DNA from 4 places in the Cellulosimicrobium sp. I38E genome. Region 3 is predicted to be linked to each of the others. Evidence: predicted binding sites of a transcription regulator. Region 3 holds the regulator's gene; each other region holds the start of a gene.
The links. The regulator LexA, encoded in region 3, represses DNA repair genes until DNA is damaged. The targets are predictions, from matches to a motif close to TCGAACANNTGTTCGA.

Region 1 (7,315 bases), on a different contig from region 3:
CGCGTACCAGCCACCCCGCCGGTGTCGGCTCACCTCGCCGCGTTCCCGCGAGGCGGCGACGTCCCGTCGTCGGCTCGTGGGAGGGTAGCGGGGTGCGCGTTCTCGGAGTGGATCCTGGGCTGACCCGGTGCGGTGTCGGGGTGGTGGACTCCGCGCGGGGGCGGAGGGCCGAGCTCGTGGCCGTCGGCGTCATCCGGACGGACCCGGACCTCAGCGTGGACCTGCGGCTCCTGCGGATCGCGGAGCGGCTCGACGCGTGGTTCGACGAGCACGTGCCGGACGTCGTCGCGGTGGAGCGGGTCTTCGCCCAGCACAACGTCGGGACCGTGATGGGCACGGCTCAGGCCGCGGGTCTCGCGATGGTCGGGGCGGCGAAGCGGGGCGTCCCCGTGGCGCTGCACACGCCGTCCGAGGTCAAGGCCGCGGTCACGGGGAGCGGGCGTGCCGGCAAGGAGCAGGTCCAGCGCATGGTCGCGAGCATCCTGGGGCTCGCGGAGCCGCCGAAGCCCGCGGACGCGGCTGACGCGCTCGCGCTCGCCATCTGCCACCTGTGGCGGCCGTCGGGTGCGCTCCAGGGCGGCGAGCGGCACGAGCTAACCCCGGCGCAGCGCGCCTGGGCCGCGGCGGAGCACGCGGCGAAGGGGCGGCGGTCACCGCGCTGACGGCTCCCGTGTCGGTCGACCGGGGCGTGGGCGCACCTTGCTAGAGTGACCGCGGTCGTACGGGTGTTCGACGCACTCCTCGGTGCCGCCCGAGGTCGTGGGCCGGTCGACCATCGGACCAGGTCGGCGCTGCCGACCGGGAGAGGAGCCTGGGTGATCGCGTCGCTGAGCGGAGTCGTGGCGAGCGTCCAGCTCGACCGCACCGTGCTCGAGGTCGGGGGAGTGGGCTACCTCGTGCACGCCACGCCCGCCACGCTCGCGGGTCTGCGGGTCGGCGAGGACGCCCGGCTCGCGACGAGCCTCGTGGTCCGCGAGGACTCCTTCACCCTGTACGGGTTCGCCGACGACGACGAGCGCAGCGTCTTCGAGACCGTGCAGACCGTCAGCGGCGTCGGGCCGCGGCTCGCGCTCGCGATGCTCGCCGTGCACACGCCCGACGCCCTGCGCCGTGCCGTGGCCGGCGCCGACATCGCGGCCCTCGTGCGCGTCCCCGGCATCGGGAACAAGGGCGCGCAGCGGATCGCGCTCGAGCTGGGCGACAAGCTCGGGCCGCCCACCGGTGCCGACGCCCCCGAGGCCGGCGCGACGGCCGTCGGGACCGGGCCGCGTCAGGTCGACGACCGACGCGACCAGGTGGTCGAGGCGCTCGTGGGCCTCGGCTGGAACCTCAAGGCCGCGGACGACGCCGTCTCCACCGTGCTCGCGGAGGCCGGTGTCGACGTCGTCGAGGCGCCCGACGTGGCCGGTGCGCTGCGCGCCGCGCTGCGCGTCCTCGGCGGACCGAGGGGCTGACCATGGCGAACTTCGACCAGGTGGGCGTGGACGGGTTCGGCGGGGACGGGACGTTCTCGTCCGAGCGGATCGTCGCGGCGGGTGCCGACGACCTCGAGCGCGCCGCCGAGGCTGCGCTGCGTCCGCGCCGGCTCGAGGAGTTCGTCGGGCAGGCGGTCGTGCGCGACCAGCTCTCGCTCGTGCTCCAGGCCGCGCTCGCCCGCGGGAGCTCGCCGGACCACGTGCTCCTGTCTGGGCCGCCCGGGCTCGGCAAGACGACGCTCGCCATGATCATCGCCGCCGAGCTCGGGACGTCGCTGCGCGTGACGTCCGGCCCGGCGATCCAGCACGCGGGCGACCTGGCTGCCGTGCTCTCCTCGCTCGAGGAGGGCGAGGTCCTCTTCATCGACGAGATCCACCGCCTCGCACGGCCGGCGGAGGAGCTCCTCTACATGGCGATGGAGGACTTCCGGGTCGACGTCGTCGTGGGCAAGGGCGCGGGCGCGAGCGCGATCCCGCTCTCGTTGCCCCCGTTCACGGCGGTCGGCGCCACGACGCGCGCGGGACTGCTGCCCGCGCCGCTGCGCGACCGCTTCGGCTTCACCGGGCACCTCGACTTCTACTCGAGCGACGAGCTCGAGCGCGTGCTCTCCCGGTCCGCCGGGCTGCTCGGCGTGGCGCTCGACCCGGACGCCGCGCGCGAGATCGCGGGCCGCTCGCGCGGCACGCCCCGCATCGCCAACCGCCTGCTGCGGCGCGTGCGCGACTGGGCGCAGGTCCGCGGCGACGGGAGCATGGACCTCGCGGCCGCGCGGGCGGCGCTCGAGGTCTACGAGGTGGACCCCATCGGCCTCGACCGCCTCGACCGGGCGGTCCTCACGGCGCTGTGCACGCGGTTCAACGGCGGGCCGGTCGGGCTGACGACGCTCGCCGTGACGGTCGGCGAGGAGGCCGAGACGGTCGAGACGGTCGCCGAGCCGTACCTGGTGCGCGAGGGGCTGATCGGGCGGACGCCCCGGGGGCGTGTCGCGACGCCGGCCGCGTGGGCGCACCTCGGGCTCACCCCGCCGCGCGAGGGCGGCACCCTGTTCGACGCCTGACGGCCCGGCCGTGCGGGCCTCGCGGCAGGGCCCCGTGACGGCGGTCACAGGCGCGCCGAACGTGGTCCTAGAATGGTCGGGACCCGAGCGGGCGGAACTCCGCGGCGAGACGGCTCGTTGGTGAACCGTGCGCGCACGCCTAGACTGCGCGCAGATCCCGCACAGAACAGGACACGAGACTCCGTCATGGATATCAGCTTCATCCTCATCCTCGCCCTCGCGGCGGGTGCGATGTTCCTCATGACCAGCCGCACCCGCAAGCAGCAGCGCGAGGCCCAGAACTTCCGGGCGACCCTCGCCCCCGGGCAGGAGGTGATGACGGGCTCGGGCATGTTCGGCACGATCGTCGACGTCGACGAGGACGCTGACGTCATCACGATCGAGTCCACGCCGGGCAACCAGTCCCGGTGGCTGCGCGCGGCCATCGCGAAGCTCGTCGAGCCTCCGGTCGAGACCGAGGAGACGGAGACCGACGAGACGTCGGAGACCGCGGCGGTCTACGGCAGCGCGAACGCCGACCCCAGCACGTCGAAGGGGGACGTCGACGACCTCGTCGTCCCCGACGACCTGTCCGGTCTGACCGACGACGGGTCGGAGAAGGAGCGCGGGCGCCGGGACGACGGCACCGATACCAAGTGACCTTATGCCGGTCGCTGCCGCGACCGGTCTGACGCGGTGGGCCGCGAGGCCCACCGCACACGCACGAGAAGAGACGGACAGTTGGCCACCAGCAGCACACGAGCGAGGCCCGTACGGACCCTCGTCACCCTGGGAATCCTCATCGTCGTCCTCTTCGGGTCCCTCTTCGCGGGCACGAAGCTCGACCCGAAGACCGAGGACAACCCGGGCGGGGCGAGCCTGACCCCGGGCCTCGCGCTCGATCTCGAGGGTGGCACGCAGATCATCCTGCAGCCCGTCACCACCGACGGCTCGCAGCCGACGGCCGAGGACATCAACCAGGCGATCAACGTCATCCGCCAGCGCATCGACGCGCAGGGTGTCTCCGAGGCGGAGATCACGAGCCAGGGTCAGAACAACATCGTCGTCGGGATCCCCGGGCAGCCGTCCCAGGAGACGATCGACCTCGTCAGCACGTCGGCGCAGATGCGCTTCCGGCCCGTGCTGACCGTGGGGATGCCGACCGCGACGCCGGCCGACGAGGCGACCGACGCGGCTGCGGGTGAGGACGCCGCGGCAGAGGACGCACCTGACGCGACGGAGTCCGCGGACGCCGCCGAGTCCGGCGACGCGGCCACCGAGGAGACGGGCGACCCGGCCGCCGACGAGGCGACGGACGCTCCTGCGGAAGACGCCGCGTCCGACCCGGCCGACGAGGCGACGCGACCGGAGAACCCGAGCGACCTGGCCCAGATCACGCCCGAGCTGCAGGAGCAGTTCGACGCGCTCGACTGCACGCTCCCGGAGAACCTCGTCGGCGGCGACAGCGGTCCGACGGACTCCGCGTTCGTCGCGTGCGCCGACGACGGCTCCGCCAAGTACATCCTCGGTCCCGTCGAGATCGAGGGCACGGACATCTCGAACGCCAACTCCGGCCTGCGGGTCGGCCAGAACGGCGTCGTCACGAACGAGTGGGTCGTCAACATCGAGTTCGACGGCGAGGGCACCCAGGCGTTCCGCGACGTCACGACCCGCCTCACGTCGCTCCCGGCTCCGCAGAACCAGTTCGCGATGGTGCTCGACGGCCTGGTCATCTCGGCGCCGGTGTCGCAGGTCGCCATCCCGGACGGCAAGGCCGAGATCTCCGGGAGCTTCACGCGCGACAGCGCGGCGACGCTCGCGAACCAGCTCAACTTCGGCTCGCTGCCCCTCACGTTCGAGGTGCAGAGCCAGGAGCAGATCTCCGCGACGCTCGGCTCCGAGCAGCTCGAGAAGGGCCTCCTCGCGGGCGCGATCGGCATGCTGCTCGTCGTCATCTACTCGCTCTTCCAGTACCGGATGCTCGGGCTCGTGACCGTCGCGTCGCTCGGTATCGCCGCCGTCATCACGTTCGGCGTCATCTCGGTCCTGTCGTGGACGATCGGGTACCGGCTGTCGCTCGCCGGCGTCGCGGGACTCATCGTGGCGATCGGCATCACCGCAGACTCGTTCATCGTGTACTTCGAACGCATCCGCGACGAGCTGCGCGACGGCCGGACTCTGAACTCTGCGGTCGAGAAGGGCTGGCAGCGCGCGCGCCGCACGATCCTCGCCTCGGATGCCGTGAACTTCGTTGCCGCGATCGTCCTGTACTACCTGGCGGTCGGCGGTGTGCGCGGCTTCGCCTTCACGCTCGGTCTGACGACGCTCGTCGACCTCGTCGTGGTGTTCCTCTTCACGCACCCGCTGATGCAGCTGCTCGCCCGGACGAAGTTCTTCGCGAACGGCCACCCGGCCTCGGGCCTCGACCCCCGGCGCCTGGGCGTGCGGACCGCGCGGTACGCGGGCCGTGGTCGCGTCGTCGGCGCGACCACCACCGAGGCCGCGCCGGTCGCGGGCGCGGAGCCCGAGGACGCGCCGGTGACGGACGCCCCCGAGCCCACGCGTGCGGCGCCGGTACGGGAGACCGTCGGCGCCGGCGTGGGCCGAGCCGACGGGCCGCGCATGACCATCGCTGAACGCCGGGCGGCCGAACGGCGCGCCGCCGCGGCGTCCGGCGACGACGGGTCTCCTTCCGCTGACGCGGCGGGCGACGAGAACGAGGAGAAGCACTGATGGCCAGCGGTTTCGCCCAGTGGGGCAACGACCTGTACACGGGCCGTCGGTCCTACGCCATCGTCGCGAAGCGACGCGGCTACTTCCTGGTGGCGATCGTCCTGGTCGTCCTCTCGCTCGGGGTCATCGGCATCCGCATGGCGGGTGGTGGCCTCAACCTCGGGATCGAGTTCCGCGGCGGGTCCGAGTTCACGGTCTCCGGCGTGTCCGACACGTCGCAGCACCCGGCGCTCGACGCTGTCGCGGCGGTCGCGCCCGAGGAGGTCCCGCGCGTCACCTCGGTGGGCTCCAGCACGGTCAGGATCCAGACCGCCGAGCTCAGCAACGAGCAGGTCGAGCAGGTCGCCACGGAGCTCGCCGACGCCTACGGCGTCTCGACGGGCGAGGTGACGAGCTCCTACATCGGCCCGACCTGGGGCAAGGACGTGTCCCAGAAGGCGGTCGTCGGCCTCGTCGTGTTCCTGCTGCTCGTCAGCCTGGTCATGACGGTCTACTTCCGGAACTGGCGCATGGCGCTCGCCGCGGTCATCGCCCTGTTCCACGACCTGGTCGTCACGGTCGGCATCTACGCGCTCATCGGCTGGGAGATCACCCCGGCGACCGTGATCGGGCTCCTGACGATCCTCGCGTACTCGATCTACGACACGGTCGTGGTGTTCGACAAGGTGCGGGAGAACACCGCGGGCGTCCTCGACCAGACGCGGAGCACCTACGCCGAGCGGGCGAACCTCGCGATCAACCAGACGCTCGTGCGCTCGATCAACACCTCGATCGTCGCGCTGCTCCCGGTCGCGGGCATCCTCTTCATCGGTGCGTTCCTCCTCGGTGCCGGCACACTGCGCGACATCGCGCTCGCGCTGTTCGTCGGCATGGCCGTGGGAGCGTACTCGTCGGTCTACCTCGCCACCCCCCTCGAGGTCGCCCTGCGCGAGCGCGAGAAGCCGATCCGGGACCACACGGCGAAGGTGCTCGCGCTGCGGGCCGAGCGCGTCGAGGCGGCGGGCGACGACGAGGACGCCGCGCTCGCGGCAGCCGGCGTCGGGGCGGGTCACCGCCAGCTCCAGCCGGGCGAGCACCTGGGCAACAAGGCGCAGCCGCGCCGCCGTCGTCCCCGATGACGGACCAGCACCACACGCCGACCGGCGAGGTGGACGGCCTGCGGGCCGTCGGCCTCGCCGGTCTCGGCGCGCAGCGGGCGTCCCGCGTGCTCGAGCTCGTCCGCGCCGTGCCCGACTACCCTGGGCCCGGCATCACCTTCCGCGACATCACCGGGCTCCTCGCCGACGGCGAGGCCTTCGGTCACGTCGTCGAGGCGCTCGGGGACGTGGCGCGTGCGGCGGGCGGCATCGACCTCGTCGCGGGCATGGAGGCGCGGGGCTTCCTGGTCGGCGCCCCCCTCGCGACGCACCTGGGCGTCGGCTTCGTGCCGCTGCGCAAGGCGGGCAAGCTGCCGCCGCCCACCGACGCCGTGACGTACGACCTCGAGTACGGCACGGCGACGATCGAGCTGCGCTCGGGAACACTGCCGACCGGTGCGCGTGTTCTCGTGGTGGACGACGTGCTCGCGACCGGGGGCACGGCGGCTGCGGGCGCCGAGCTCGTCGAGCGCGGGGGAGGCGTCGTCGTCGGCCTCGCGTTCCTCATGGAGCTCGAGGGCCTGGGTGGTCGCGAGCGGCTCGCGGGCCGCGACGTGACCACTCTGGTCCACGTCGAGTCGTAGGATTGCCACTCCGGTCGTCTCGGCTGGTCGTCGACACGGTGTCGGCGATCGCCGGCCTGCGGAAGGAGGCGCGCATGAGCGAGAACACCCGGACGTCGCGCGCCCCGGAGAAGGCGGGCGCGCAGCCGACCCCGGGGCAGGGCGGTTCCGGCGGGCGTGGGGTGCGGTCGCGCCTCGTGCGCTTCGGCGCCCGGCCGAACGCCGGCAGCCCGGCGCTCGAGCCGGTGCTCCAGGCCGTCCGCACCAACCACCCCCGCACCGACCTCACGGTCATCGAGCGTGCCTACGAGACCGCGGAGCGCGCGCACCGCGGGCAGCTGCGCAAGAGCGGCGACCCGTACATCACCCAC
Region 2 (7,315 bases), on a different contig from region 3:
CGAAGCTCTCGCGGGCTGGCTCGACGACTCCGACGGGTACTACTTCAACGTCAGGGGGCGCCGGGTTCCACCCCAGGACGGCTGGGAGGTCTTCAACGACGCGCTCCAGGCGGCGACGAACTACGAGTGACACCGCTGCCCCACACCTGGCGGCCACCAAGGGGCCACTACTGCGTCAGGTGGTCACCAACGAGCACGGGAGCGCTTTGCAACAAAGGCCGCTTGCAAACTGGGTTGCACGTCCACAACTGTTGACGTGCAGCGCAGATCGCGCGGACCCGCCGCTGTACCGTGCACGACCTCGGGCGTGTCGGTCGGGTCGCGCAGGGTTGGTTGCACTCAGCGGTCCACGGCAGCGGAAGAGGGCGTGTCTCGTGGCCGCGTGAGCCATAGGGTGATAGCTCGTCAGACAGCGTCGGCGCGGGTAGGCGGTGGCCTGTAGCGTCGCCGAGATGGAACGCTCCGAGATCTTCGACATCGCCCACCTGCGCCATCCGATCGGGGCGCCGGTGGCACCCGAGCGGCTACGCGAACTGGTCGGCTGGCTGAGCCCGAGCGACGGCGCCCGCGCCGTCGACCTCGGGTGCGGCGAGGGCGAGTGGCTGCAGGAGCTGCTGCTCGCCCATCCCGGAATCACCGGCGTGGGGATCGACCACATGCTCCCGGCCTCTGCCGCCCGGCGTGCCGAGGAGCGGAAGCTGAGCGACCGGGTGCGCTGGATCGAGACGGATGCTGCCACCTGGGACGACGGGGTCTTCGACGTGGTGGTGTGCATCGGTGCAAGCCACGCCTTCGGCAGGCTGGAGGACATGCTGGCCGCTGTCCGGCGGCGCCTGCGCCCCGGTGGCCAAGCGCTGATCGGTGACAGCATCTGGGAGGGCGCCCCGTCGGCTTCTGCGCTGGCAGCGCTCGAGGTTTCCGTCGACGCCTATCCCGACCTCGTCGGCTTCGTGCGGGCCGTCCGCGAGCACGGGTTCGAACCGTCGTACGGGCACGTCAGCACGTTGGCCGAGTGGGACGACTACCAGTTCAGCTGGACCGGGTCGCTCGTCGACTGGGCCGTGCGGGAGGCCCCGACGACCGAGGATCGCGATCAGGCACTTGCCGCTGCACGTGGGAATCGCGACGCCTGGCTGAGCGGCGCACGACGCGAACTAGGGTTTGCCACCTTCGTCCTGCACGACATCGCCGTCAGCACGCGTGACTGACCGGCATGCACGTCGCTGTCACGTGATGACTGCCGCCGTACTGCCGGACGCCGCCGCACACGTCGCTGCACGTCGACACGCAGACAACCACTACATCTGCATGTCTGCGAACCGTTGGTAGTGGCCCTGGAACGCGACGGTGATCGTGTCAGTGGGGCCGTTACGGTGCTTGGCCACGATCAGGTCGGCCTCGCCCGCGCGGGGTGACTCCTTTTCATAGGCGTCCTCGCGGTGGAGCAGGATCACCACGTCAGCGTCCTGCTCGATACTGTTGTGTGCGGCAATGCCATTGGCGACGAAGTTGTGCCCGTCGAGGACGGTGGCGTCGTAGACCTGCTTCTCCCCCATCGGTTCGATCGAGACGACCTCGTCCCACAGGAGGTCGTTGACCGCCATGATCTCGAGCTCCTCGCTCTCGAGCACGGCCGCGATCTTGCCGAGGCGATGCCTCGATGGAGAGTTCTTCCACAGCGCGCTGCCGCAGAACTCGGTGCCGATCGCTGCCGCGAACTCGCGGTGCGTCATGCCGCGCTCGACGAGGATCTCGCGGACGTCGTCCCAGACCCGACGCGGAACGGTGTCGACGTTCGTGTTGGCGCGCGTCTCGCGGATGATCGTCAGCAGCTTCTCGGCGATATCGCCTCGGTCACCGTGCACGCCGATCTCCTGGAGGAAGCGGCGCTGGTCGTCCACCCCGCTCACGTCCAGGGTGTACCCGGGACGGTACGACCCCTTGGGCGTGGCCGTCCGCACCCGCGTCGAGATGCCGAAGCGCAGCAGGAGACGGGACAGCCCATCGACCAGCTGACGGGACGTCGAGGCGTAGTAGATCCGCCCGCTGCGCCCGTTCTTGTTGATCGTGACCGAGCCGTCCGTGGCCCAGATGTGCTTGATGAAGAGCGCGATCTGGCGCTTCGGCAGGTGGAAGACGCTCGTGGGGATGAACTTCTCGTGGCTGCGTGCGCCGAACAGCCCCATGTCGTCGAGCCACTCGGCGATCGGGTTCCGGCGACCCCGGGCGAGCCGGTAGGGCGCGGGGAGGCGCAGGGACGTGACTCGGGCCGCGGCGTAGTCGTCGCGGATCGGGGTGATGCCGAAGGCGCCCGCCGCCTCGGAGACGGCGGCGAGGTTCCGCTCGTCGATCGAGGCGTAGCGGATCGGCTGTCGCTTCACGAACGACCCGTCGCCCAGGAGGTGCGCCAGCATCACGACCTTGCGGTCGTCCCACTCGAGGTTCCGTTCCGGGCCGGGGACGTGGCGCGGCACGCCGATGCGCGAGCCGACCTCGAGGTCGCCGAGCGCGGTCCAGCCGTCGTAGGTGAGGAACGGGTGGTTCGCCGTCGCCTCGATCTCCTTGCCCGACGCAAGGCGCATGCGAAACACGGGCTTCACGCCCGTGGGGAACACGTGCGTCAGATGGCGGCGCACGTATTGGAGTCGGTCGTTGAGCGCCCATACCGGGACGTCCTTGGCGTTGAGCGCGAACAGCTCGCCCAAGCTGGTCTCTGCGCCAGTGTCGGCGCGCAGGATCTTCGTGTCCTCGGTGAGGCAACCCGACTCACGCAGGTCGCTCATCTGCGGCTTCTTGTCGCCGCGCTGCTCCGGACCGCGGTTCAGCTGCGAGATCGCGATGACCGGAACCTCGAGCTCCTTTGCGAGGAGCTTCAGCGCACGCGAGAACTCCGAGACCTCCTGCTGGCGCGACTCGACGCGCTTGCCGGAACTCATGAGCTGGAGGTAGTCGATCACGACGAGCTTGAGGTCGTGCCGCTGCTTGAGGCGGCGGCACTTCGCCCGGATCTCCATGAGCGACATGTTGGGCGAGTCGTCGATGAACAGCGGCGCCTCAGCGACCTTGCCCATCGTCGACGCGAGCTTCTGCCAGTCCTGCTCGTCCATCTTCCCGGACCGCATCCGCGTCAGCGGCACCCGTGCCTCGGCGGCGAGCAGACGCATCGTGATCTCGTTGCGGCTCATCTCCAGGGAGAAGATGACGGACGACATCTGGTGGTGCACCGCGGCGTGCGTCGCGACGTTGATGCCGAGAACCGAGTTGTGCGTGGGCACCATCGATCGTCCTGCCAGGTACAGGTGCGAGGGATGGTCGACCTCGACGCAGCGCACCGGCACCGACTCGACCCGGCGGACGTCGACGACGAACCGTGACGTGAGCCGCGCGGTGCCCGGACGGCGACGCTCCTTGTGGACGAGGCGCTTGCGCTCCAGCCAGAACACATCGTCCTCGGTCGTGAAGGTGATCGTGTACGCCGTCGACGACGCCTCGGTCCGCCCCTTCACCGTCTTCGTGGACCATCCCGTGCGGTACCCGAGCGACAGTACGAGCTCACGCGTCTCGCGCGCGAGGCGCTCGTTCGTCAGGCTGATCTGGACGCTGCCCTGCGGCATGACGGTGCCGTCGGTGTCGAGCAGACCCGCCAGAAGGTCTCGACGCTGGGACTCGCTCGCGCGCAGGTAGGAGGTGGGGATGTGCTTGTTCGACAGCACACCGAGCGTCCGGAGCCGACCTCCCATGGTGCCTTTCGCGGTGTGGCACTCCTGGCACCGGCGGAAGCCCCAGCCGGGCTTGCCGCAGTCGGGGCACGTCGGTGGCGCCGGCCGCTCCATGCCGCGCGAACGCGCTGCGCACACCTTTCCGCACGCCAAGAGCGTCGCCCTCTTGGGCGCGAACTCGGTGCCGCAGACGATGCACGCTCGAACCAGGGCCTCGGCCTCGGGGAGAAGCATGTTGTACGCCCGCGCACGACCCTTCGCGCTCCCCTTCGGCTGTGCGACGTACCCGAGGCCTTCGATCCGCATGGCGATCTCAGGGTCGGCCGAGGTGAACTCGGCGCGTCGGGAACTGCCGTCGCCCAGCCAGACGCCGAGCGCGTAGGGATGGATCGGGAGGTCGGCCTCGGGAAGGTCGAGGGGTGCCGTGGTGGCGATCGAGTGGTTCGCGCGTCGCTCAGCCGTCGCGGTCCGGACCGTGGCGGCGAGCTCCTCAGTCGTGCGCACGGACGACTCGGGTGTCTCACCCGCACGCACCGCGCGTCGCTGGGCGCGGGTCGAGGTCACCCACTGGTGCTGCGCGTCCGCGACGATCACCGTGCCGTCGTCGAGCTCGACCTCGTAGCACGGGCGGTCGACCATGACCTCGGTCGCCGCGACGACCCGCGTGGGCGTCCCGTCTGCGGAGACGAGCAGGTCGCCGACCGCGACGTCGCCCATCGTCGTCCAGCCCGACGGCGTGGCGAGCGGCGTGTCGAGCGCGAGGGCCTTGCCGATGGCCGGTCGCGCCGCGACGACGATCATCTGGCCGGGGTGCAGGCCGTTGGTGAGCCGGTCGAAGTCGGAGTAGCCGGTCGGGACGCCGGTCATACCCTCGCCGCGGCCCTGGGCCGCCTCGATCTCGTCGAACGTCGGGCCGAGGATCTCCGAGAGCGGGAGGTAGTCCTCGGTCGTGCGCCGCTCGGTGACGGCGTAGACCTCGGCCTGGGCGTTGTTGACGATCTCGTCGACGTCGCCGCCGTCGGTCGCGTAGCCGAGCTGCACGATGCGCGTGCCGGCCTCGACGAGGCGCCGGAGCACGGCGCGCTCGCGCACGATGCGCGCGTAGTACCCGGCGTTCGCGGCGGTCGGCACGCCGGCCATGAGGTCGTGGATGTACGGGGCGCCGCCGATGCGCTGGAGCTCGCCGCGCTTGGTCAGCTCCGCGACGACGGTGATGGCGTCGGCGGGCTCGCCGCGGCCGTAGAGGTCGATGATCGACTCGTAGACGACCTCGTGCGCGGGGCGGTAGAAGTCGGAGCCACGGATCTGCTCGATGACGTCGGCGATGGCGTCCTTGGACAGCAGCATGCCGCCGAGCACGCTCATCTCCGCCGCGACGTCCTGGGGTGGCGTCCGGTCGAAACCTGACGGCCCCGGTCCCCCGTAGCTCTCCTCGAGCTCCTCGATCGACATGCGCCCCTCGCTCCCCCGAGCCCGTCACGACCCACCGAGGGACCGCGCGACCGGGACAAACTTACGTCGTACACGTGTTCTACAGCGGGCCACCCACACGACTGTCCCGGTGGCCGCGCCTCCCGCCTCCGACAGGCACGACCCCGCGACACTAGATCGCTGTTCCACGCCCCGCAAACGGCCCTGTGCACGCCCGGTGGACAGGGACCCCCGAACCTGTGGACACACTCCCCCACACTGTGCACACCCGGTGGAAAACGGTGTGGACAACCTCACGATCTCCCTGTGTACATCAGCGTGAGCGGCCCCTGACCTGCCTCGTCACTACCCTCAGGGGTGTGGAAGAAAGAAAGTCCGACGACACGCCGACGACACGCCGGACACCGCCCGGCCACCCCGGCGACACCCGGACGCCACCCGACCCCGCGCCGTCGTCCACAGGTCGCCGCACCCGCTCCGTGCTCGACCGCGAGATCCTCGCGCTCGCCGTCCCGGCCCTCGGCGCGCTCGTCGCGGAGCCGCTCTTCGTCCTCGTGGACAGCGCGGTCGTCGGTCATCTCGGCACCGCCCAGCTCGCCGGGCTCTCCCTCGCCTCGACGCTCCTGGTCACGCTCGTCGGGCTGTGCGTCTTCCTCGCCTACGCGACCACGGCCGCCGTCGCCCGCCGCATCGGTGCCGGGCACACGCGCGAGGCGCTCCAGTCGGGGGTCGACGGCCTGTGGCTCGCCGTCGGGCTCGGCGTCCTGCTCGCCGCCGCGCTGTGGGCGACCGCGCCCTGGGCCGTCGGCGCGACGGGCGGGACCGGCGAGGTCGCCGAGCACGCGGTCGTCTACCTCCGCTGGTCCGCCCTCGGCCTCCCCGGGATGCTCCTCGTCCTCGCCTCCACGGGCGTCCTGCGCGGCATGCAGGACACGAGGACGCCCCTGTGGGTCGCGGCGGGCGGTGCGACGTTCAACGCGGTCCTCAACGTCGTCCTCGTCTACGGCGCAGGCCTCGGGATCGCCGGCTCGGGCATCGGGACGGCCGTCGCCCAGCTCACCATGGGCGCGGTGCTCGTCGTCGTGGTCGTGCGCGGCGCGCGCCGCCACGGCGCGTCCCTGCGCCCCGCCGCGGGCGGCATCTGGTCGAACGCGCGCGCCGGCGCCCCGCTCTTCGTCCGCACCCTCTCTCTGCGCCTCGCGATCCTGCTCACCGTCTTCGTCGCGACCGGGCTCGGCGAGGTCACGCTCGCGGGCTACCAGGTCGTGAACTCCGTCTGGGGGCTCGCCGCCTTCGCCCTCGACGCGCTCGCCATCGCCGCACAGGCACTCGTCGGCCACGGGCTCGGGGCCGACGACGTCCCGCGCGTCCGCGCCGTCCTGCGGCGCACGCTCCAATGGGGCGTCGCAGCGGGCGCGGCGATCGGGCTCGTCATGGCCGCGGGCGGCTGGTGGTTCGCGCTGCTCTTCACGTCCGACCCCGACGTCCGCACCGCCGTGGCGGTCGGCATGGCGGTGTGCGGTCTCCTGATGCCCATGGCGGGGTGGGTGTTCGTCCTCGACGGCGTCCTCATCGGCGCCGGCGACGGTCGCTTCCTCGCCTGGGCGGGCATGCTCACGCTCGTGGTCTACGTGCCGTTCGCCCTCGCCGTCCGGCAGTGGGCGCCCGACGGCGCAGCGGGCCTCGCGTGGCTGTGGCTCGCCTTCGCGGGGGTCTTCATGGCGGCCCGCGCCGTCACCACCGGCCTGCGCGCCCGCGGCAGCGCCTGGATGGTCACCGGCACCACGTGAACAGCACGAGGGCCCGGCCCCTCCGTGGAGGGACCGGGCCTTCGAGGACTGCTCAGCAGCAGATCAGGCAGCGACGACCTTCACCGCGAGGGTCGCGGAGACCTCCGGGTGGAGGCGGACGGAGACCGTGTAGTCCCCCGTCGCCTTGATCGGCTGGCCGATCTCGATCTTGCGCTTGTCGACCGACGCGCCCGCGGCCGTCACGGCGGACGCGATGTCCGCCGTCGTCACGGCACCAAAGAGGCGACCGGCAGCGCCGGCCTTCGCCTCGACGACGACCGGCTTCGACTGCAGCGAGTCGCGGATCGCCTTCGCGTCGTCGAGCGACGCGATCTCGCGGGCCTTGCGCGCCTTGCGGATCGCAGTCACCTGCGA
Region 3 (7,315 bases):
AGCCATACTCCCGTGCGACAACGTCTGAAAGGCAGTCGTTCAGCGCATCGAGATTCCGGCCGTAGTAGGCGGGAAAGTCCAACGCCACTGCGAGACCGCGATGCACTTCCGGGCCCGTCGACCAGGAACCAGCATCAAGTACCACTACCTGAAGCCCTCGGGCAGTGAGCTCCTCCACAGCCCCATCGAGTTCTGAACGCCGAGAGAACACCGTCACCGGGAGACTCGCCAAGGGTTCACGAGCATGACCTGCCGATGGGACCGCTCCAGACGAGGACTTGCTCACCCACGAGATGCTACGCAGCTGGCGTCTTGGGAGACACGCCCTAGGCGGACGCCGGGAGGAGGATCTTCTGCCCGGCCTGGAGGCCCGACGACGAGAGCCCGTTGAGCTCGGCGAGCCCGTTCACGACGTCCCGCAGGTCCTCGCCCGGAGCCGCCACGCCCTGCGCGAGCTCCCACAGCGTCTCCCCTGCGGTGACGACGTGGACCCGGACCTCCACGGGCTCGCCCGGCGCGCCCGCGACGGCGACGCCCACGCGCGCGGCGAGCAGCAGCAGCACGGCCGCAAGGAGCACGAGGACCACGCGGCCCCGCCGCGTGAGCCGCAGCGGCCGCTCGCCCGCGCGCTCCGGCGCCGCAGCCCCGCCAGCGCGGCCGAGCGGCCCGACCGCAGAGATCGCCATCGCATCCATGCCTGCTCCGTCCCGGCCCGCGGGCCCGATCGCCTTCCCCGGTCGATCGGACGCCGCGAGCCTCTTGCCTCCGTGCCGACCGGGTCGGTCGAACACGTGTACGTAGAACACCTGTACGAAGGTCTATCACGAACGACCGACAGAGTCGAGACATGCTCGAACAGGTGTTTGATTCGTGTCGCAACCTCCCCTAGCCTGGTGTCAGGTCGGTTCGCCGGACATGTCCGCTCGGACCTGGAGGAACGACCGAGGTCCCGAGGCGCACGCCCCGGGGAGGGGAGGCCGCAGGCCGGGAGGCGTCGGCGGCCGCGACGGACGAAGGCGGAGCGACCATGGCGGCACGAGGCACGGACAGGGCACGGGGGCTCGCCGAGGTGCGCGAGCTCCCGGACGGGTCGGCGGGGGGTGACGGGCTCACGCCGCGGCAGCGCCTCGTGCTCGAGACCATCCGCGCCTGCGTCGAGCAGCGTGGCTACCCGCCGAGCATGCGGGAGATCGGCGAGGCCGTCGGCCTGACGAGCCCGTCGTCCGTGAAGCACCAGCTCACGACGCTCGAGCGCAAGGGCTTCCTGCGGCGCGACCCGAACCGCCCCCGCGCGATCGAGGTCGTCCAGCCGGACGACGCGCGCCGCGCGACCCCGCTCGGGACGGCGGGCGCCGCGCCCCAGCCCGCGTACGACGAGGCGCACCCCGCGCCGTCGTACGTCCCGGTCGTCGGTCGCATCGCCGCCGGCGGGCCGATCCTCGCGGAGCAGGTCGTCGAGGACGTCTTCCCGCTGCCCCGCCAGCTCGTCGGCGAGGGCGAGCTCTTCCTCCTGCGGGTCCAGGGCGACTCGATGATCGACGCCGCGATCTGCGACGGGGACTGGGTCGTCGTGCGCCGCCAGCCGGTCGCGGAGAACGGCGAGATCGTCGCGGCGATGATCGACGGCGAGGCCACGGTGAAGTCTCTGCGTCGCGCGGACGGCCACGTGTGGCTCATGCCGCACAACGCCGCGTACGACCCGATCCCGGGCGACGACGCCCAGGTCCTCGGGCGCGTCGTCTCCGTCCTGCGCAGCCTCTGAGCGACCGGGGTCCCACCCCGCAGCACGCCGAGAGCCGGGTGGTCGTCGACCACCCGGCTCTCGCGGTGCTCTGGCCCGGCCGCCGGGCCCGGCCGGTCAGAGACCGAAGCGGCGGGCGACGGCGCGCAGCGACTCGGCGGACGAGCGCAGGCCGGCGAGCTCCTCGTCGGCCAGCGGGACCTCGACCCGCTCGGCGGCGCCCCGGCGGTCGACGAGCGTCGGCAGCGAGAGGCACACGTCGTCGAGCCCGTACGCGCCGTCCAGGAGCGTCGAGACCGGCAGGATGCGGTGCTCGTCGTCGAGCACGGCCTCGATGATGCGCGTGCCCGCGAGCCCGACGGCGTAGTTCGTCGCGCCCTTGCCCTCGATGATCCGGTAGGCCGACTGCACGACCTCGCGCGCGATGTCGTCACGGACCTCCCCCGTGAGGGGCCCCCGCCCGCCGAGGCCGGGCCACTCGAGCAGCGGCACGCCGCCGATGGTCGCGGAGCTCCACAGGGGGATCTCGCTGTCGCCGTGCTCGCCCGCGATGTACGCGTGGACGTTCTGCACCGCGACGCCGCAGTGCTGGGCCACGAGGAAGCGCAGGCGCGACGAGTCGAGCACCGTCCCGCTGCCGAAGAGCTGCGTCGGCGGCAGCCCGGAGAACTTGAGCGCCGCGTACGTGACGATGTCGACGGGGTTGGTCACCATGACGTAGACCGCGTCCGGGGCGACCTCCACCAGCCCGGGCAGGATCGTGCGCATGAGGCCGATCGTGCCCTCGGCGAGGTCGAGCCGCGTCTGGCCGGGCTTCTGCTTCGCCCCCGCCGTCACGACGACCACGTCCGCCCCCGCGCACACCGCGACGTCGTCCGAGCCCTCGACCCGAGCCATCGGCATGAACTGGATGCCGTGCTGGAGGTCGAGCACCTCCGCCTCGACCTTCGCCCTGTTGACGTCCAGGAGCGCCACCGTGCGCGCGGCGCCGCGCATGAGGGCCGCGTACGCGAGCGTCGACCCGACCGCGCCGGCCCCGACGATCGCGAGCTTCGTGGTCCGCGCTCCCCCTCCCGGACCGCCCGTGGTCGCGTCGCCGGTGCCCTGCGGGGACGTGCTCGTCGTCATCTCGCCTCCGTGAAAGTTCGCTGGATTCCCTGATGCTCGCGGGAAGGACTCAGCCTAGGGCGGCGAGGCGCCGGAGCGCAGCGGTAGCGACGTCGCGGTCGGTCGTCTGCCAGAACCCCGGCATGGACCGCGTGAGGAACGTGCCGTAGCGCGCGGTCACGAGACGCGGGTCGAGGACCGCGACCACGCCCCGGTCCGCCGTGGACCGCACGAGCCGGCCGGCGCCCTGCGCCAGCAGGAGCGCGGCGTGCGTCGCGGAGACCTGCATGAACCCGTTGCCGCCCGCGGCCTCGACCGCACGGGCCCGGGCCGACTTCACCGGGTCGTCCGGGCGCGGGAACGGGATGCGGTCGATGAGCACGAGCTGGCACGACGGGCCCGGCACGTCGACGCCCTGCCACAGCGACAGCGTGCCGAACAGGCACGTCGCCGGGTCGGCGGCGAACTCGCGCACGAGCGTCGGGAGCTGGTCGTCGCCCTGGCACAGGACCGGCACGTCGAGCCGCTCGCGCATCGCCTCCGCCGCGGCGACCGCGGCGCGGCGCGACGAGAACAGGCCGAGCGTGCGCCCGCCCGCAGCCTCGACGAGGGCCGCGATCTCGTCGAGCTGGTGCTCCGTCGACGCCTCGCGGCCCGGAGTGGGCAGGCGCTTGGCGACGTAGAGGATGCCCTGCCGCGCGTAGTCGAACGGGCTCCCGACGTCGAGCCCGCGCCACCGCGGCGCGTCGGCGTCGCCGCCCTCGCCGCCGTTCCCGAGGCCGAAGGTGCGCGCGACGGCGTCGAAGCTCCCGCCGAGTGCGAGCGTCGCGGACGTGAACACCCCGGTCCGCTCGGCGAGCAGGTGGGTGCGGATGAGACCGGCGACGCCGAGCGGGGCGGCGTGCAGGCGGCTGGCGCCCTCGCCGAACCGGTCGGCCGACCAGCCGCCCTCGCCGGGGCGGGAGCACCAGAGCACGTCGTGCCCGGTCGGGTCGGCGGCCATGCGCTCGGCGACCTCGAAGAGCTGGAGCATGGTCGACTGGGCCATCTTCAGCCCGGAGTCCGGCTGGGCGGGCTTGGTGACCCCGGTCTCGGGCTTGAGCGTCGAGAGGACCTCGCGCGCCGCGTCGCGCACCGCGGCGACGGCCGAGCGCGCGGCGTCGGGCAGCCCGTCCGGGAACCGCTCGGCGGGCAGAGCGCCGACGACCGTCCCGAACGCCGCCGACGCCGCGTCGAGCGCGTCCGTCGTGACGCCGCCGTGCCGGCGCGCGAGCCGTGCCGCGCTCTCGATCGCCGGGACCGACAGGTCGACCGTCGCGGCCGCCGTCACCCGGTCCGCGAGCTCGTGCGCCTCGTCGACGACGAGCACGTCGTGCTCGGGCAGCACGCCGGGCGAACCCATCGCGGCGATGCCGAGCATCGCGTGGTTGGTCACGACCACGTCGGCCTCGCGGGCCGTCGCGCGCGCCTTCTCGGGGAAGCACTCGGCGAGCATCGGGCACCGCTGGCCGAGGCACTCGAGGGCGGTGACCGAGACCTGACGCCACGCCTTGTCGCTCACGCCGGGCACCAGGTCGTCCCGGTCGCCGGTCGACGTCTCGTCGGCCCACTCCCGCAGCCGCACGACCTGCTCTCCGAGCGCGGCCGCGCTGGTCCCGCCGCGCGCGGCGGGGTGGTCGGCGGCTCCCGCGGACTCGCCCGGCAGGTCGAACAGCGTCGGCTCGTCGGCGGGGTACCCGCCCGCGACCTTGTGGACGCACAGGTAGTTGTGCCACCCCTTGAGCAGCGCGATCGTGGCGGGCCGCGGGAGACGGTCCGCCACGGCGTCGGCGACGAGCGGCAGGTCGCGCGTGATGACCTGACGCTGGAGCGCGAGGGTCGCCGTCGAGACGATCACCCGCTCGTCCGTCGCGACGGCGTGCCGCACGGCCGGCACGAGGTACCCGAGCGACTTGCCCGTGCCCGTGCCCGCCTGGACGACGAGGTGCTCCGACCCCTCGATCGCCTCGGTGACCGCGCGCGCCATCGCGTGCTGGCCGTCGCGCCGCGCACCGCCCAGGCGCGTGACGGCGACGTCGAGGAGCGCGTCCACCTCGGGCACGTCGCCCATACCCGGGGTGCCGGCCGTCGTGCCCGACCCCTCGGCGTCGACGCGGTCGGGGGCGGGTCGTGTGGAGGGGGGCACCCGCCGAGTCTACGGTCGGGCGCCCACGGGCCGGCCGCCCTGTGGACGACGGCGCGGGCGCGGCACGACCCCGCACGACGCATGCCGTACGGGGTCGCGGAGGACGTCGGGCCGGCCTCCCGGGGCGACGTGCTCAGCCCTGCGTCGAGACCCCGACGAGCTCGGTCGCGAGCGCCTGGGCGACACGACCCCGCAGGAGCGTGCCCTCGGGCGTGTGCTCCTCGTGGTCGATCTCGCCCTCGGTGTGCACGCGGTGCACGAGGTCACCACGGTGGTAGGGCACGACGACGTCGATCTCCACGTCCGGGCGCGGGAGCTCGTGCGCGATGAGCTCGCGCAGGTGCTCGATCCCCTCGCCCGTGTGCGCCGACACGACGACCGTGCGCCGCTCGCGCAGGCGGATGCGCGCGATGGTCTCCGGGTCCGCGAGGTCCGCCTTGTTCAGGACGATCACCTCGGGCACGTCCTCCACGCCCGGGATGTCGGCCAGGACGTGCCGGACCGCCGCGATCTGACCCTCCGGGTCGGGGTGCGACGCGTCCACCACGTGGAGCAGCAGGTCGGCGTCGCCGACCTCCTCGAGCGTCGAGCGGAACGCCTCGACGAGCTGGTGCGGCAGCGCGCGCACGAACCCCACGGTGTCGGCGAGCGTGTAGACGCGGCCGTCCTCGGTGCGCGTGCGGCGCACCGTCGGGTCGAGCGTCGCGAACAGCGCGTTCTCGACGAGCACGCCCGCTCCCGTGATCGCGTTGAGCAGGCTCGACTTGCCCGCGTTCGTGTAGCCGGCGATCGCGACGGACGGCACGGCGTGCCGCTTGCGCGAGGCGCGCTTGGTCTCGCGCCCCGGGGCCATCGCCTGGATCTCGCGGCGGAGCTTCGCCATGCGGTTGCGGATGCGGCGGCGGTCCAGCTCGATCTTCGTCTCACCGGGGCCGCGCGACCCCATGCCCGCGCCGGCGCCGCCGACCTGGCCGCCGGCCTGCCGAGACATCGACTCGCCCCACCCGCGCAGGCGCGGGAGGAGGTACTCGAGCTGGGCGAGCTCGACCTGGGCCTTGCCCTCCCGGGACTTGGCGTGCTGGGCGAAGATGTCGAGGATCAGCGCGGTCCGGTCGATCACCTTGACCTTGACGATGTCCTCGAGCGCACGACGCTGGGAGGGCGCGAGCTCGCCGTCGATCACGACGGTGTCCGCGCCGCTGGCGGCGACGACGTCGGCGAGCTCCGCCGCCTTGCCGGAGCCGAGGTACGTGCCCGGGTCGGGCTTCGCGCGGCGCTGGATGACGCCGTCGAGCACCTGGGAGCCCGCCGTCTCGGCGAGGGCCGCGAGCTCGCGCAGCGAGATCTCGGCCTCCTCCGCGGAGCTCGGCGCGCCGTCCTCGCGCGGGTCGGAGCCGGGGCTCCACAGCCCGACGAGCACGACCTTCTCGAGTCGCAGCTGCCGGTACTCGACCTCGGTGACGTCCTCGAGCTCGGTCGAGAGACCGACCACGCGGCGCAGCGCGCTGCGCTCCTCGAGCTCGAGCTGCTCGCCGTCGTGCTGTGCGTGGACCGTCCCGCCCTCGGCGCGCGCCGTCCCGGCCCGAGCGAGAACCCGTGCCACGACGTCGCTCGCGATGTCCCGCGTCGCGCCGGTCGGCTCGTCCTGAGCCGGGGTGGGGGTCGCTGGGGTGTTTGCCGGGGTAGCGCTCATGTGCCGCCTTTCGTCAGGGAGCGGCGCTCGTGCGCCGTGGTAGGAGAACAAGCGTGGCACGGAAAATCGTCCCGAGGCCAGCGGATAAGCGGGTGAGGCCCGTGCCGAGGGGCCGGGCCGGCGTCGTCGAGGGACGCCCCCGCGTAGGATCGGCCGACGTGACCGAGGACCAGGACCCCGCCGCCGACCCCGCGCAGGACGGCTCGCACGACCACTACTTCACCGCGAAGCCGGCCTCCGCCGCCGAGCGCCGCACGATCTCGGTGCGCCTGGCAGGCCGGGACGTGGAGGTCGAGGTCGCGTCCGGCGTCTTCTCCCCCGGTCGCCTCGACCTCGGCACGCAGGTCCTGCTCCGCACCATCCCGCCGCTCGACGAGGTCGTGGCGGCCCGGGCCGGCGCCGGCCCGGCCCACGTCCTCGACCTCGGCTGCGGCTGGGGCCCCGTCGCGCTGACGATGGCGCTCGAGGCCCCGGACGCGACCGTGTGGGCCGTCGACGTCAACGAGCGAGCGCTCGACCTCGTGCGGCGCAACGCGGAGCGGCTGGGCCTGCCGAACGTCCGCGCCGTCGGCCCCGACGACGTGCCCGA
Region 4 (7,001 bases), on a different contig from region 3:
GTGTACTCCGGCAAGGTGCGCGACCTCTACGCGCCGGACCTGCCCGCGGTCGGCGGCGTGCACCCGCTCGGCGACGTCGTGCTCGTCGTGGCGAGCGACCGGGTCAGCGCCTACGACCACGTGCTGTCGCCCGGCATCCCCGACAAGGGCGTCGTGCTCACCCAGCTCAGCCTGTGGTGGTTCGAGCAGCTCGCCGACCTCGTGCCGAACCACGTGGTGTCGACCGAGGTCTCGTCGGAGCCGGGCGACGGCCTAGTGCCCGACGTCGTCGCCGGGCGCGCGATGATCTGCCGCCGCCTGGACATGTTTCCGGTCGAGTGCGTCGTGCGCGGCTACCTCACCGGCTCGGGGCTCGTCGAGTACCGCGCCGGGGGAGAGGTCTGCGGCGTGCCGCTGCCGGCCGGGCTGGTCGACGGCTCGCGCCTGCCCGAGCCGATCTTCACGCCCGCGACCAAGGCCGCCGTGGGCGAGCACGACGAGAACGTCTCGTTCGACGTCGTCGCCGAGCAGATCGGCCTCGACGACGCCACGCGCCTGCGCGACCTGACGCTCGCCGTGTACGCGCGCGCCGAGCAGGTCGCGCGCGAGCGCGGTGTGATCCTCGCGGACACCAAGCTCGAGTTCGGCGTCGACCCGACGACCGGCCGGACCGTCCTGGGCGACGAGGTGCTCACGCCCGACTCGTCACGGTTCTGGCCCGCGGACCAGTGGGAGCCGGGGCACGCGCAGCCGAGCTACGACAAGCAGTTCGTCCGCGACTGGCTCGTGTCGCCCGCGTCCGGGTGGGACCGCGCGTCCGACACCCCGCCGCCGTCGATCCCCGCCGAGGTCGTCACGCGCACCCGCGCCCGCTACCTCGAGGCGTACGAGCGGCTCACGGGCTCGACGCTCGGCTGAGCCGTCAGGCGGTCCGGGCGGCGACCGGGCGCACGTAGGTGTGCCCGCTCGGCGCGGTCCACCGGACCGAGCCGTCGGCGAGCAGGGCGGGACGCCAGCCGTCGCGCGCGCGGACGACCCGGTGGTGCCGGCAGAGCGCGACGAGGTTGTCGGCCTCCTGCGCGGCGGCCGCGTCGTCGTCGTCAGCGCCCGGCCGCGGGGCCACGACGTGGTCGAGGTCGCAACGGAACGCCGGGACGCGGCAGCCGGGGAACACGCAGGTCTCGTCGCGCGTGAGGACGCGCGCGACGGTCTGCGGCGACGGTCGTGCCCTGCCGCGCTCCGCGGCGGGGGCGAGCGGTGCTGCCATGCGGACCTCCCTGCGTCGTCGAGCCATGGTTCGTGCGAGGGCGGGGAAGGGGCAGGACCCCGCCCTCGCACCGTGCCCGAGCGTGCGTCTCGAACACGTGTTCGACTCTAGCGGCACCCTCTGACACGCGTCGAGGGCTGGCGCGATAGATCGTCATCCGATATATATCGATCATGGCATCGAGCCCTCCGGCGTTCCGCATGACCGAGCAGGCGTACCTCGTGCTGCTCTCGCTCAGCGCAGAGCCGCGGCACGGGTACGCGGTGATCCAGGCGGTGCGCGAGCTGTCCGACGGCCGCACCCGGCTCGGGGCCGGCACGCTCTACGGCAACCTCGACCGGCTCGTCGCAGCCGGGCTCGTGGAGCCGACCGGCGAGGAGGTCGTCGACGGCCGCCTGCGGCGCTACTACCGGGCCACCGACGACGGGCGCCGCGCGGCGCGGGCCGAGACCCTCCGCCTCGCCGATCTCGCCGAGCGCGCACGGCGGTCCCTGGAGCGCCACGGCCCGGCAGGCACCGCCGACGGCCTCGCGGGGAGCGGCGCGTGAGCGCGGGCGGCGCGGACCGGTACGAGCGGTCCGCCCGGTTCTGGCTCCGCGCCTACCCGCCGCGCTGGCGCCGCCTGCACGGTGAGGAGGCGCTCGCGGTGCTGCTCGACCTCGCGCCCGCACCCGACGACACCGGGGCGCCGCACGGCATCGGCGCGCGCGAGGCGTGGGGGCTGGTGCGCGCGGGCTGGGGGCTGCGGTGGCGCGAGCACCCGCCGCTCGGCCGCTGGCTGCTGTACCGGCTGTTCGACGCTCGGCTGCCCGCGCGCTACTGGTGGTGGGTGGCCGACGACATCCACGGGACGCTCTACCCGTGGCGCGTGACCATGACGGGGCTCGCGACCGCTCTCGCGATCTTCTACGGCTGGCCGGTGCTGGCGCAGGTCCTGTTCTCGGACGACGTCACCAGGCCCGACCTGTGGCTGATCCTCCTGTGGTGCGGGACGTTCCTCGGCGGGGGGCTGCTCTTCCGCCGTTCGCACGTCGCGCGCGCGTGGCGCAAGCACGTGCTCGACGGCAACATCCCCGTGGACACCCCGACGGACCCGCCGCGCGCGGCCGGTGCCTGATCCGGCGCCGCGCCGTCGTGCCAGGGTGCGGACGCCCGGCGGGACGGTCGTGCGCGCCCGGTAGACTGGCCGCGGAATCCCGCCGTCGGCTCCCGCTCGTCCCGTCCCACCGACCGTCCTCGACGGCCGTGACGTGGGCGGGATCCCGGAGCCCCGGCTCTCCCGAACTCTCTCGCCAAGGAGCCCCCGTGGGACGCGTCGTCGTCGAGGTCATGCCCAAGCCCGAGATCCTGGACCCGCAGGGCAAGGCCGTCGTCGGGGCGCTGCCGCGCCTCGGTTTCACCCAGTTCACGTCCGTGCGCCAGGGCAAGCGGTTCGAGCTCGAGGTCGACGGCCCGGTCACGCCGGAGATCCTCGCCGCCGCCCAGGAGGCCGCGGTCAAGGTCCTGTCGAACCCGGTCATCGAGGACGTCGTCCGCGTCGCGGACATCGAGGCGGACGCAGCGGCGACGATCACGTCCGAGGGGCTCGCCTGATGTCCGGCGCGACGCTCGCGACGGCGCGGATCGGCGTCGTCACGTTCCCCGGCACGCTGGACGACCGCGACGCGGCCCGCGCGGTGCGTCTCGCGGGTGGTGAGGCCGTGTCGCTGTGGCACGCGGACGCCGACCTGCACGGCGTCGACGCGGTCGTCCTGCCCGGCGGCTTCTCCTACGGGGACTACCTGCGCGCGGGCGCGATCAGCCGCTTCGCGCCCGTCATGGAGTCGATCGTCGACGCGGCCGCGGGCGGCATGCCCGTCCTGGGCATCTGCAACGGCTTCCAGGTCCTCACCGAGGCGCACCTGCTGCCCGGCTCGATGGTCAAGAACGACCACCTGCACTTCATCTGCCGCGAGCAGGTGCTCGTGGTCGAGAACGCGGACACGGCCTGGACGCGCGACTACACGGCCGGCCAGCGCATCACGATCCCGCTGAAGAACCAGGACGGCCAGTTCGTCGCGGACGACCGCACGCTCGACGAGCTCGAGGCGGAGGGCCGCGTCGTCTTCCGCTACGACGGCTGGAACCCGAACGGGTCGCGCCGGGGCATCGCGGGCATCACGAACGCCGCGGGCAACGTCGTCGGCCTCATGCCGCACCCGGAGCACGCCGTCGAGGCGGGCTTCGGCCCGGCGAACGAGGCGGGCCCGCGCGCGGGGACCGACGGGCTCGGCTTCTTCACGTCGGTCCTGGGCGCGCTCGTCAGCGCATGACGAGGTCGGCGTGACGGGCTCGCCCCCGCGCGTCCTGCCCGACGGCGCCGGGCGCCCGGGCGTGCACGTCACCCTCGAGGCGGTGCCCGGGGACGACGCCGCGGCCGAGCTCCTGCGCACCCGTCAGCAGGCGGAGCTCGCCGTGCGCTATGGCGAGCCCGACGCGGGCACGTTCGTGCCCGACGCCTCGATCGCGAACGTCGTGGTCCGCTCGGCCGGTGAGCCCGTCGCGTTCGTCGCGCTCCGCGACGTGTCGGGCACGCCCGACGGCCGCGGCGGCACCCATCCCTCGCGGACGGGCGAGGTGAAGCGCCTCTGGGTCGAGCCGGCCCATCGCGGCCGCGGGCACGCGCGCACGGCGATGCGGGCCGCGCACCGGCACGCGGTCGAGGCCGGGCTCGACCGCCTGGTCCTGGAGACCGGGACCCTCCAGCCCGAGTCGATCGACCTGTACCTCTCGCTCGGCTACGTCCCGATCGAGTCGTACGGGCACTACGCCGGGCACCCGCTCTCGCGCTGCTTCGCGCTCGACCTGGGGGCTGCGGACCCGGGCGTCGGCACCGGCCCTGCGGACGCGACCTCGGCGACGAGCAGCGGGCGCGGGGCGCGCGACGCACGCAGGCCCGCCACCCCGAGCGAGCCCGTGACCGTCCCCGCCCCTGGGGTCGTCGAGGTTCGCGCCGTCCCGTGGGACGACCCGGACGCGGCGGCGCTGCGGCGCGAGATGCACGAGACGTCCTCGGCGGTGCTCTACCCCGAGCTGTTCGCCGGGCTCGACGCCGCCGGAGGGTTCGAGTCCGTCGACGCCCGCGTGGGCGCCGAGGTCGTCGCGACCCTCGTCGCGTACCGGGACGGCGAGGCCGTCGGGTGCGCGTCGCTGCGCCGCCCCGCACCCGGGGCGCCCGTGGACGCGCTCGAGGTGAAGAAGGTCTTCGTCCGCGAGCGCGCACGCAGGACCGGGATCGCGCGCCGGCTCCTCGACGCCCTGGAGGCCGTCGCCCGCGAGCGACGGGTGTCCACCCTGCTGCTCGAGACGGGCATCCGCCAGCCGGGTGCGATCGCGCTCTACCGCTCGCTCGGGTACCGCGCCGTCGAGCAGTTCCCGCCGTACGTCGGGGACAACCACGTCGCGCTCTGCTTCGCGAAGCCGCTGGTCTGAGGGTCGCGCCGGGGTCCTCTCAGGGGTGTGCCGGATATGCCCGCGGTGTCCGGTCCCGCTAGGGTGTCCCCGTGATCCCCCTCGCGACCGGTGCCTACTCCGCGGCCTCCGTGATCCTCGAGCTCCTCGGCTGGGTCGCCGCGGTCGCGTCACGGGTGCCCGGCCGGGTCGGGGTGCTCGCGGGCGAGCTGCGCGAGACCGCGGTCGAGTGGGGCCTCCCGGTCGGCGAGGTGTCCGACCTCTACGCCGCCTTCCCCGTGCGCCTCGCGCTCGCCGTCGCCGCCGTCGCGCTCGTGTGCGCCGTCGTCGCCCTGGTGCACGGGCTTCGCGAGCGTCAGCGCGCCGAGGGGTCCGCGGACGCCGTGCGCGTCAGCGGTCGCTGAGCAGCGGCACGACCTCCCGGCCCAGGAAGCGGACGAACTCCTCGACGTCCGGCTCGTCGGCGGTCGGCTGGACCGCGACGGCCGTCGCGCCCGCGTCGGCCAGCGCCTGGACGGCCGCGGCGATCGTCGCGGCGTCCCCGCCCGCGCCGATGCCCTGACCCGCCTCCTTGCCCCACAGCGGCACCTCGCGGTCCACGCGCTCCTGCGCGTCCGGCCCCGTCGCCGCGATGAGCGTCGCGTGGACGTCGACGTCGCTCCCGGCGCCGGCACCGTTCCCGTCCCGGCCTCCTCGAGCCGCTGCGGCTGCCGCCCGGACGTCGGTCGGAGTGAGCGCGTTCGCGAGGATCAGGCCGTCGCCCAGCTCGCCCGCCAGCGCGAGCGACCGCGGGCCGACGCCGCCGAGCCACAGCGGGACGGGCTCCGTCGGGGGCCAGTCGAGACGCACGGCGTCGAGCGTCACGTACCGCCCCGCCGTCGTGACCTCCTCGCCCGCGAGCAGGCTCCGCAGCGCCGTGGCGTGCTCGCGGAGCAGCGTCAGTGGTGACGCGACGCGGACGCCGGCCTGCCCCATCCACTCCTGGACCCCGTGACCCACGCCCGCGACTAGCCGCCCGGGGAACATCCGGGCGAGCGTCGCGACCTCCATCGCGGTGATCGCCGTGCTGCGCAGCGGGGCGGGCATGAGGCCGATGCCGACGCGCACGCGCTCGGTCCAGGCGAGCGCTGCCGCCGCCGACGCGAGGCCCGACTGCTTGAAGCAGTCCTCCCACACCCAGAGGTCGTCGAGGCCCGCCTCCTCCGCGGTGGTGGCGAGCCGCCGCAGGCTCTCCGGCGCGTGGGTGGGCACGAACGCGATACCGAGCCGTGGTGTCGTCATCCCGTCATCGTGCCGGGCGCCACCGACACTCAGCCGTCGTGCCGGGGCGCACGTGGCCCCCCGTGGGCGGGCCGCCGTGCGAGCTCGTCGGACTGCGCCAGGAAGGCGAGCTGCGCCGCGACGGACTGCCGCGCCGCCCCGAGGACGGACGGGTCGACGTCGGCGTAGACGCGCGCGACCACCTGCTCCACCGCGTCGTGCGCCCCCGCGGACAGCCCGAGCGCGGCGAGCGCCGCCCGGACCTGGGCGAGGCGTTCGAGCCGGTGCTCGCGGTACGCGCGCACCCGATCCGCGAGGTCGGCGACGACCGGCCCGTGGCCGGGGAGGCCCGTCGCCCGGCCCGTCCCCGCGGACGCGACCGCCTCGATCGCGTCGAGGCTCGCGAGGTACGCGCCGAGCGAGCCGTCGGGCTGCGCGATCACCGTCGTGCCGGTCCCGAGCACGGTGTCCCCGGTGAGGACCGTCGTGCCCGACGGCGACCCCGCGCCCCCGGTCGCGGCCTCATCCGACCGGGTGTCGCCAGGGGTCCCGTCGCCAGGGGGCGCGTCACCAGGGCGCGTGCCGCCTCCGGCGAGGTCGTCGGCCGGGGCGGGCCGGCCGTCGTCGGGCAGCACGAGGCAGACCGAGTCGACGGTGTGGCCCGGGGTGGCGAGGACGACGACGCGCAGCCCCGCGGCCTCGATCACCTCGCCGTCGTGCAGCGGCTCGCCGCCGTGGCAGTGTGCCGGGTCGACGGCGCGCACCGGCGCCCCGGTGCGCTCGCGCAGCCCGGGAGCGCCGGCCGTGTGGTCGCCGTGGCGATGCGTGACGAGCACGAGCTCGACCGGCCCGGCCGCGGCGAGCGCGTCGAGGTGCGCCGCGTCGTCGGGCCCCGGGTCCACGACGACGCGCGTCGCCGACCCGGGCGCGCGCAGCACGTACGAGCGCGTGCCGTCGAGCGTCATCGGGCCCGGGTTGTCGGCGCGCAGCACCGCCGCGAACCGGGTGACGGGCGTGGGCTCTGTCATGGCGGGCCGGCTCAGGC

Region 1: ruvA (Holliday junction branch migration protein RuvA) is a predicted target of LexA. The motif match lies at 718-733, and genes of this name have one in related genera.
Region 2: A0J59_RS01360 (replicative DNA helicase) is a predicted target of LexA. The motif match lies at 5,238-5,253, and genes of this name have one in related genera.
Region 4: A0J59_RS14870 (HNH endonuclease signature motif containing protein) is a predicted target of LexA. The motif match lies at 1,336-1,351, and genes of this name have one in related genera.

What each region holds. Positions count from the first base shown of each region.
Region 1 is NZ_LUAZ01000028.1:139,422-146,736, forward strand. It holds gene ruvC (crossover junction endodeoxyribonuclease RuvC) at 93-662, shown strand; gene ruvA (Holliday junction branch migration protein RuvA) at 816-1,454, shown strand; gene ruvB (Holliday junction branch migration DNA helicase RuvB) at 1,457-2,533, shown strand; gene yajC (preprotein translocase subunit YajC) at 2,720-3,172, shown strand; gene secD (protein translocase subunit SecD) at 3,254-5,245, shown strand; gene secF (protein translocase subunit SecF) at 5,245-6,363, shown strand; gene A0J59_RS10600 (adenine phosphoribosyltransferase) at 6,360-6,965, shown strand; gene A0J59_RS10605 (bifunctional (p)ppGpp synthetase/guanosine-3',5'-bis(diphosphate) 3'-pyrophosphohydrolase) at 7,040-7,315, shown strand, end outside.
Region 2 is NZ_LUAZ01000002.1:67,748-75,062, forward strand. It holds gene A0J59_RS01350 (hypothetical protein) at 1-130, shown strand, start outside; gene A0J59_RS01355 (cyclopropane-fatty-acyl-phospholipid synthase family protein) at 453-1,208, shown strand; gene A0J59_RS01360 (replicative DNA helicase) at 1,299-5,171, opposite strand; gene A0J59_RS01365 (MATE family efflux transporter) at 5,630-6,940, shown strand; gene rplI (50S ribosomal protein L9) at 7,004-7,315, opposite strand, start outside.
Region 3 is NZ_LUAZ01000021.1:8,355-15,669, forward strand. It holds gene A0J59_RS07560 (barstar family protein) at 1-178, opposite strand, end outside; gene A0J59_RS07565 (LysM peptidoglycan-binding domain-containing protein) at 327-695, opposite strand; gene lexA (transcriptional repressor LexA) at 1,028-1,762, shown strand; gene A0J59_RS07575 (L-lactate dehydrogenase) at 1,859-2,869, opposite strand; gene A0J59_RS07580 (ATP-dependent DNA helicase) at 2,919-4,958, opposite strand; gene hflX (GTPase HflX) at 5,167-6,726, opposite strand; gene A0J59_RS07590 (class I SAM-dependent methyltransferase) at 6,885-7,315, shown strand, end outside.
Region 4 is NZ_LUAZ01000045.1:26,051-33,051, forward strand. It holds gene A0J59_RS14865 (phosphoribosylaminoimidazolesuccinocarboxamide synthase) at 1-897, shown strand, start outside; gene A0J59_RS14870 (HNH endonuclease signature motif containing protein) at 902-1,246, opposite strand; gene A0J59_RS14875 (PadR family transcriptional regulator) at 1,420-1,794, shown strand; gene A0J59_RS14880 (hypothetical protein) at 1,791-2,363, shown strand; gene purS (phosphoribosylformylglycinamidine synthase subunit PurS) at 2,552-2,839, shown strand; gene purQ (phosphoribosylformylglycinamidine synthase subunit PurQ) at 2,839-3,558, shown strand; gene A0J59_RS14895 (GNAT family N-acetyltransferase) at 3,569-4,717, shown strand; gene A0J59_RS14900 (hypothetical protein) at 4,789-5,100, shown strand; gene A0J59_RS14905 (LLM class flavin-dependent oxidoreductase) at 5,087-5,977, opposite strand; gene A0J59_RS14910 (MBL fold metallo-hydrolase) at 6,007-6,984, opposite strand; gene A0J59_RS14915 (hypothetical protein) at 6,996-7,001, opposite strand, start outside.